Regions from separate parts of the Gorillibacterium sp. sgz306347 genome, predicted to be linked through region 1. Evidence: riboswitches for the same ligand, from Rfam matches in the RefSeq annotation. Region 1 holds a riboswitch; each other region holds the start of a gene.
The links. Region 1 has a riboswitch for cyclic di-AMP ahead of AC6I6H_RS15190 (C40 family peptidase). Riboswitches for the same ligand answer to the same signal wherever they lie in the genome.
Positions count from the first base shown of each region.

Region 1 (2,262 bases):
GCGGATGGTTTGTGCCGGACTTGATCCGATGTAAAGTTAAGCCATAGAGAGAAACCAAACATCATTTATTCATGGGGACGGGACGAAGCATGAACGAAGAACGGGTTGTATATGTGCTGCTTACGGATACGGGGACCTGGTTTACCCGATTGATCAAATGGGTGACGAAAGCGCCGATGAACCATGCTTCCATTGCTTTTGACGCGGAGCTGAACGAGGTGTACAGCTTCGGACGGAAGCGGGCGCACAATCCGTTTATCGGGGGATTTGTAAAGGAAGACCTGCGCGGGGAACTGTTTGCCGAAGCAAGCTGCGCCCTTTACGCTTGCCGGGTGGCTCCTGAGGCATACGCGCGCATGAAGCAATACATAGAACGCTTTGAGCGGGATAAAGAGCAGTATCGCTACAACCTGCTCGGTCTGTTCGGCGTGCTGCTGAATATCCGCATGGAGCGGAAATACGCTTTCTTCTGCTCCCAATTTGTCGCTTCGCTGTTCGAAGCAGAGGGGCTGCCGATCGCCGGCAAGCCGGCCGCTCTTGTGAGGCCGGACGATTTTACCCGGCTGCCGGAGTTTTCGCTTGTGTACCAAGGGCAGCTGCGCGGGCACCTGGAGGGCGTCAGCCTGCGTCCGAGGCTGTTCCGGACCGCTTGAGCGGTCAGGCCCGCGACCGTATGAGAGCCGGCGCCTCATGGAACGGCACTAGCAGGGCCTTGCGCGAAAGAGCATCCTCGCAGGACGAAAAAAACCTGTGAACCCGGGCGGGGGCCCGATCTCACAGGTTTTTTCCAAGTCGTATGCGGTTGCCGACCATAGGCTTCGTCAGCTTAACTGGCGAATTCCTTGTACTCCTCACCGCTCAATACGCGCCGTGCCGTAACATAGCGCTTGGCGTAATAGGACTCGCTCAGCTTGTTCCGGATTACGCCGTTGTTCGTCGACGAATGTACAAAGACGCCGTCGCCCAGATAAATGCCGACATGAGAGATTCCGTTTCCTCCCGTATCGAAGAAAACGAGGTCTCCCGCCCGAAGGTCGTCGCGATCGACCTTTGTTCCTTGCTTGGCCTGATCCCTGGAGCTGCGGTTCAGGTCGATGCCGAACTGCTTGAATACATACTTGGTAAAGCCCGAGCAATCGAAACCGCTGGTTGTCGTGCCGCCATAGCTGTACTCAATCCCGATCAGCTTGTCTACCTTTGCTTCCAGTTGGGAGGCGGAATCCGCGTAAGCGCTTCCCGCCCAAACTCCCACAGACAGAGTAAGGCCGAGCAAAACCGAAGCAACTTTCTTCAAAATCAATTTCTCCTTCCGGAGCCTACGAGGTTAGTTGAGGGTTCGGTCGAAGGTTCCCTATGATTCCTTGACATCAGAATCAATTCACCCGGTGAAGAAGTCCCCCGTTTTCCGCATCGGCGGAAATTCGGCAAAAAGTGACATGACCAAAGCTGTTTTCGATCAATAGAAATACGTATTCTCCCTTTGGGACAAGTTTCCTCCCCCGTAAGCGAAGGTTTTTTTGAAAATGCGTTTCAAATTGGCGGTTGAGGGGTAATAATGAGGATCGGATTATGCCAAAAAACGCCTTGCCTCCGCGGGTTTGCGGGAGCAAGGCGTTTGCTTTTCGGTAAATGTGACAATTTTGTGAACGATGAAACCTTTTGAAGCGATGGAGTGTCGGATTTCAAAGAATATATTTACACAAACTTCATTTACTCCGGCAAATCTCCGGCTTTGGCGGCAAACAGCTTGCCCTGCGCGGCAATACCCCACAGCTCGAGAAAGGTGCCGGCAAAGCTGTAGGCCTGGTACAGCAGGAAGGACCACAGGCTGGCGTTGATCAGAGCGGCCGCGCTAACCGCGCCCGAGAGCAGCGCCGACAGAATCAGAACGGCCGCCGCCGCCCCGCAGATGGGCAGGAAGCCGGCAAATGTCCGGATGCTGGTACCGGAAAGCGGTTTTCCGGCCGTTTTTCCGAATTGCAGGTGAATGAAGACCAGGTGGAGCAGCCAGCCGTACACCAGAAACGCCAGCCCGTACAAAAGCAGCTTTTCCCGGTTGTCGAAAAGGGCGGCTACGCTGCCCGCCAGTTCCCCGAGCCGGGAGGAAAGCAGCCAGACGGGGAGGAGGGTCAGCAGAATCCGGGCCAGGTACAGGATGTAAAAGGAGGGCGACAGCGTGCGGATTCCTTTGACGAACCGGTAGCCGCCGTTCAGGCGGGGATGCGCGAGCGAATAATACACGCCGGCGTTCAAAAGGGGAGT
Region 1 covers NZ_JCAPET010000028.1:3,823-6,084, reverse strand. The annotation lists gene AC6I6H_RS15195 (hypothetical protein) at 90-653, shown strand; gene AC6I6H_RS15190 (C40 family peptidase) at 827-1,294, opposite strand; cyclic di-AMP (ydaO/yuaA leader) riboswitch at 1,299-1,437, opposite strand; gene AC6I6H_RS15185 (hypothetical protein) at 1,711-2,262, opposite strand, start outside.

Region 2 (2,262 bases), on a different contig from region 1:
ATGCATCGGAAAGCTGTCCGCTTTTTCCTCCATGCGGAACCGCTTCATCAGCTCCGAAGTCCGTGTTTCAAAAGCCGTCCGGTCGAGGCCGTAGACGCGGGCCGTCAATTCCAGGTGCTCCCGGATGGTCAGCTCGTCGTACAGCTCCGGGCTTTCCGGGACGAACGCAAACGACGACCGGTAGGCTTCGGGGTTGTCGCGCAGCCCGGCGCCGCGAACGCGCACCGCGCCGCGCTGGGGCTCCATCAGCCCGAGAATGTGCTTGATGGCCGTGCTTTTGCCTGCGCCGTTCAGCCCGATCAGGCCGACCATCTCCCCTTTGCCGACCGTAAAGGTCAGGTCGCGGATTACCGGTTTGTTGTAGAGGTAACCGCCAAAGAGGCCTTCCACTTCCAAAATCGTTTCCATGGTTCACCGCCGAAAAGACAGGCGTCCGGCACCGCCGCAAAGCGGCGCTTCCGTGCCGGGGAAGCCCGTCCGAATAGAAAGCAATCCTTCCCGCCTAAAAGCGGTTGCAAGGAGGCTGGACCGGTCTTCAAAAAATCGTAAAAATCTTTCCAAACCGGTGCAACTTTTGGGGCTGTTCGTGCGTTGTATAAGTGAAGGATTTGTTCCATTTTATTATAAACTTGTAGGGCTTGGAAGCAAAGAAACTCTGAAATCGTGAGAAAATGGTGGGCTAGAGCCCGATATAAGGAGAAACAGGCAAGGTTTATTCGGCCATTTGCGGATTTTGGCTGAGTATGCCTTTTTTTTGCTGTTTATTCCGGGACGGCCGCCCTTTACATGTGCAGACGCAGGGCGTAATATACATTCAGGATAACTTAATATTACCATGCCAATTTTCCAAATTATCGCTGAGTTCCATTTGGGAAACGGGGGAACCGCAAGCGGACGGCCGGGGTAAGCAACCGGCAGCCTGCAGGTTTAGGGGTGAATCGGGGAGGATTTTAGCTCTCCGTAGGGCGACTCTCGCGCCCGAATCCGTCAGCTAACCTCGTAAGCGTGAAGAGAGAGGTATTGATCGGGCGGGTGTTTTTTTGCTCCGAGAAGTTCCTCTTCTTAGGGCTTTTTTGTGTTCCGAGGTCCTAAGAGACTCAAATGGATAAGTTTTCGAGAAAGCGAGGTGAAGGCGTTACACACGGGCCGTGAGACCGGCAGGCTGAAAACGGAAATTGGCGCCAGTGATGAGCGAACACCAAAATCCCTAGTCACGTCAGATGGAATCATGCATAACAGTCGATGGCGAGGCTCTCAAGGAGGACCGAAGAAGTGGGAGACACGAATTTGAATCCCCATGTAAAACGATCATCCAGCATGTCCTTCGCATTGCGTTGGAAGCATGAAAACCTGCGCAGGTATACATTTCTCGCGTTGTTCACTTTAACGGTGACCATTATGTTTTTCATGTTGCTGAACGGCACCTACAACAAAACGATTGCGCTTGTTGTAGACGGCCAGGAGATGGAAGTCAAAACGCACGGACTAACTGTGCAGCATGTGTTGGAGGATCAAGGCGTAACGGTAGGCAGCTATGACAAGCTGTCCCAGCCGCTCGACGCCAAATTGAAGCACGGCGACCGGATCGAGCTGACCCGGGCACGGAGCTTTACGGTAACGGCAGACGGAAAGACCCGTTTGTTCCACACGGTTGAAAAAACGGTGGACGCGGCGCTCCGGGAGGCGCGCATCACCGTCAATACGGACGACAAATTATCCCTCGCATTGAACGAAACACTAACCGACCACGCAGCAATCCAGATCGTCCGGGTTACGAAGGAGCAGACCAAGCAGGTCGTTCCGATTGCCTTTAAGGTGACCACCCAGAATGACGACAAACTGCTGAAAGGCAAGCAGCAGACCCTCCAGGAGGGGAAAGCCGGAAGCAAGGTCATTACCAAGGAGCGCGTTTTTGAAGACGGCAAGCTGGTCAAGGAGAGTACGATTTCCGAAGCGGTCGCCGCCAAGAGCGTGAACAAGATCGTCGCAGTCGGGACCAAAAAACCGGTGGTTACGCTGGCCGCCAAGCCCGAAACGAAGAAACCTGCGGCACAAACGGCATCGAAAGCAAAGACGCAGACTGTCGTGAAGGACGGTGTGCCCGTCAGCTATAAGAAGCTTATCAGCAACGTTACCTTGACGGCTTATTCCGCCCACGCTCCGTCTACCGGCAAAAGCCCGGGAGACAGCGGCTTCGGCATCACCCGTACCGGCACCAAAGTGACCGAGGGCCGCACCATTGCGGTCGATCCGGGCGTCATT
Region 2 covers NZ_JCAPET010000039.1:25,396-27,657, reverse strand. The annotation lists gene AC6I6H_RS17730 (ABC transporter ATP-binding protein) at 1-408, opposite strand, end outside; cyclic di-AMP (ydaO/yuaA leader) riboswitch at 846-1,022, shown strand; gene AC6I6H_RS17725 (resuscitation-promoting factor) at 1,273-2,262, shown strand, end outside.
Region 2: another riboswitch for cyclic di-AMP. It lies ahead of AC6I6H_RS17725 (resuscitation-promoting factor); the one in region 1 lies ahead of AC6I6H_RS15190 (C40 family peptidase).

Region 3 (2,262 bases), on a different contig from region 1:
CCCATATGGAGCATCATTCCAACCAGCTCTCCTGGCAGGAAACGATCAGCGATGTCTGTATCCTGCCGCCGGATGAGCAGGGCCGGGTGCAACCGGAAAAGCTGGAGGAGGAGCTTTGGCGCCACCGCAGCCGCAAGGTGAAAATCGGCGCGTTTACGGCCTGCTCCAACGTGACGGGGGTCATGCCGCCGCTTGCCGAACTGGCAAAGCTTATGCACCGCCATGGCGGGCTGGCCTTTGCCGATTGGACGGCATCCGCGCCGTACACCACGCTTGATATGCATCCCGCCGACGAAGAGGAGCGGCTTGACGCCGTATATTTTTCTCCGCATAAATTTCTCGGCGGCCCCGGGTCAAGCGGGGTGCTGGTATTTGACGGGCGGCTTGCCGCAGGCAGCGCGCCGGATGCGCCTGGCGGAGGCACCGTGTTATGGACGGACCGGTGGGGAGGCTGCACCTACGTCAAAGAGCTGGAGGAACGCGAGGACGGAGGCACGCCCGGATTTCTTCAAGCCGCCAAAGCGGCGTACGCCGTCAAGCTGAAGGAACGGATGGGGGAAGCCGCCATAGCGGCCCGGGAACAGACGCTGACCCGGCTGCTGCTGGAGGGGCTCCGGCCCATTCCGGGGGTCCATGTTTTGGACGGCGGGCTGCGGGATCGGCTGCCGATTGTCAGCTTTTTTAGCGAAACCGTTCATTTCCCGTTATTTGTGCGGTTATTGAACGACCGGTTCGGCATTCAATCGCGCGGAGGCTGTTCCTGCGCAGGTACATACGGGCATTTCCTGTTCGGCCTGGACAAAAAAACGTCCGACCGGATCCGGGAACGGGTGGAAAGCGGACGTCTCTCCGAGAAGCCGGGCTGGGTGCGCCTGTCCCTGCATCCGATTATGACGGACGGCGAGGTGGCGCGAATCGTCCACGCGGTTCGCGAGGTGGCGCTGCGCGGCCCGCTTTGGGCTGCCGATTACCGGTACGACGAGCGGAGGAACGATTACCGTCATCATTCGGCGCAAAGCTCGGGCTGCGGAGGAAAGTGGTTCGGCCTTTTGGACGATTTCAAATAAAAAAACGGCGGAAAACCGCCGTTTTTTTATTTTTTCTACATTTTTCTAGTTATCTATCGGCAAAACATATGCTAGAATGATAGGCGGTCGGACCACCTATCTTGGCCGAAGCCCTTGACCAGGGCGTGGGGAAACCATTATTGGGGTGAAACCGGATCATTCCGGTCGGGAGGACTCCTCTTTCCGAACCCGTCAGCTAACCTCGCAGGCCGCCTAAGGAGAGTGTCTTCATGAAACGCACCATGTTTAAAAACGGTTGGTTCAAAGCGGTTTTGGCCGGCTCCCTGCTTGCCGCACCTCTGCTTGGAACCGGAACCGCGGATGCCGCCTCTTACACCGTTCAGCAGAACGATACCCTTTGGAAAATCTCGGTTAAGAACAACGTGACGCTGCAAGCTTTAATCAAAGCGAACCCTAGCCTCACGAATCCGAACCTGATTTGGCAGGGGATGAAAATCCAGCTTCCCGCCAAAACGGTAGCTGCACCGGCGAAAAAGCCTGCCGCTCCGGCAGCGACGGCGCCGAAAACACCGGCAGCTTCAACTCCGGCGGCCAGTGTATCCGAATATGCCGAGCAGGTATTTAACATCGTAAACAAAGAGCGCGCCGCAGCCGGCCTGAAGCCGCTGGTTCTGGACAAGGCGCTGTCGAATATGGCGCTGGACAAAGCAAAAGATATGTATGCCAACAACTACTTTGATCATACGTCCCCGACTTACGGGTCTCCGTTTGATATGATGAACCGTTACAGCATTTCGTATTCCTATGCCGGCGAAAACATCGCCAAAGGCCAACGGACGCCGCAAGAGGTTATGACGGCCTGGATGAACAGCGCCGGCCACAAAAAGAACATTTTGAGCGCCAACTATACCAAAATCGGCGTTGCCTACTACAACGGCGTTTGGGTGCAAGAATTTACGGGCTGACGCGCTTCGTTCCGGCCCGAACTTAATGAACGGATGAAGACCTCATCCACGACGGTTATTCTCTTTTGGACATTCCGGCGCGGTTTGACTCAAAATTCGTCCTGCAATTGTTTTCCAGGCTGAGAAAACGGCGGCTGAGAAGATCGAGCCGACGCATAACCGGAGACGGACGACGCTAATAGGTGCAATACGATCCTTATTTCCAGTGACTTTTGGTTCTATTGCGAAATAGTATCCTCTACGCACTTATTTCCCGTGAAAGAAGCGAT
Region 3 covers NZ_JCAPET010000006.1:52,348-54,609, reverse strand. The annotation lists gene AC6I6H_RS05265 (aminotransferase class V-fold PLP-dependent enzyme) at 1-1,067, shown strand, start outside; cyclic di-AMP (ydaO/yuaA leader) riboswitch at 1,161-1,293, shown strand; gene AC6I6H_RS05260 (CAP domain-containing protein) at 1,298-1,993, shown strand.
Region 3: another riboswitch for cyclic di-AMP. It lies ahead of AC6I6H_RS05260 (CAP domain-containing protein); the one in region 1 lies ahead of AC6I6H_RS15190 (C40 family peptidase).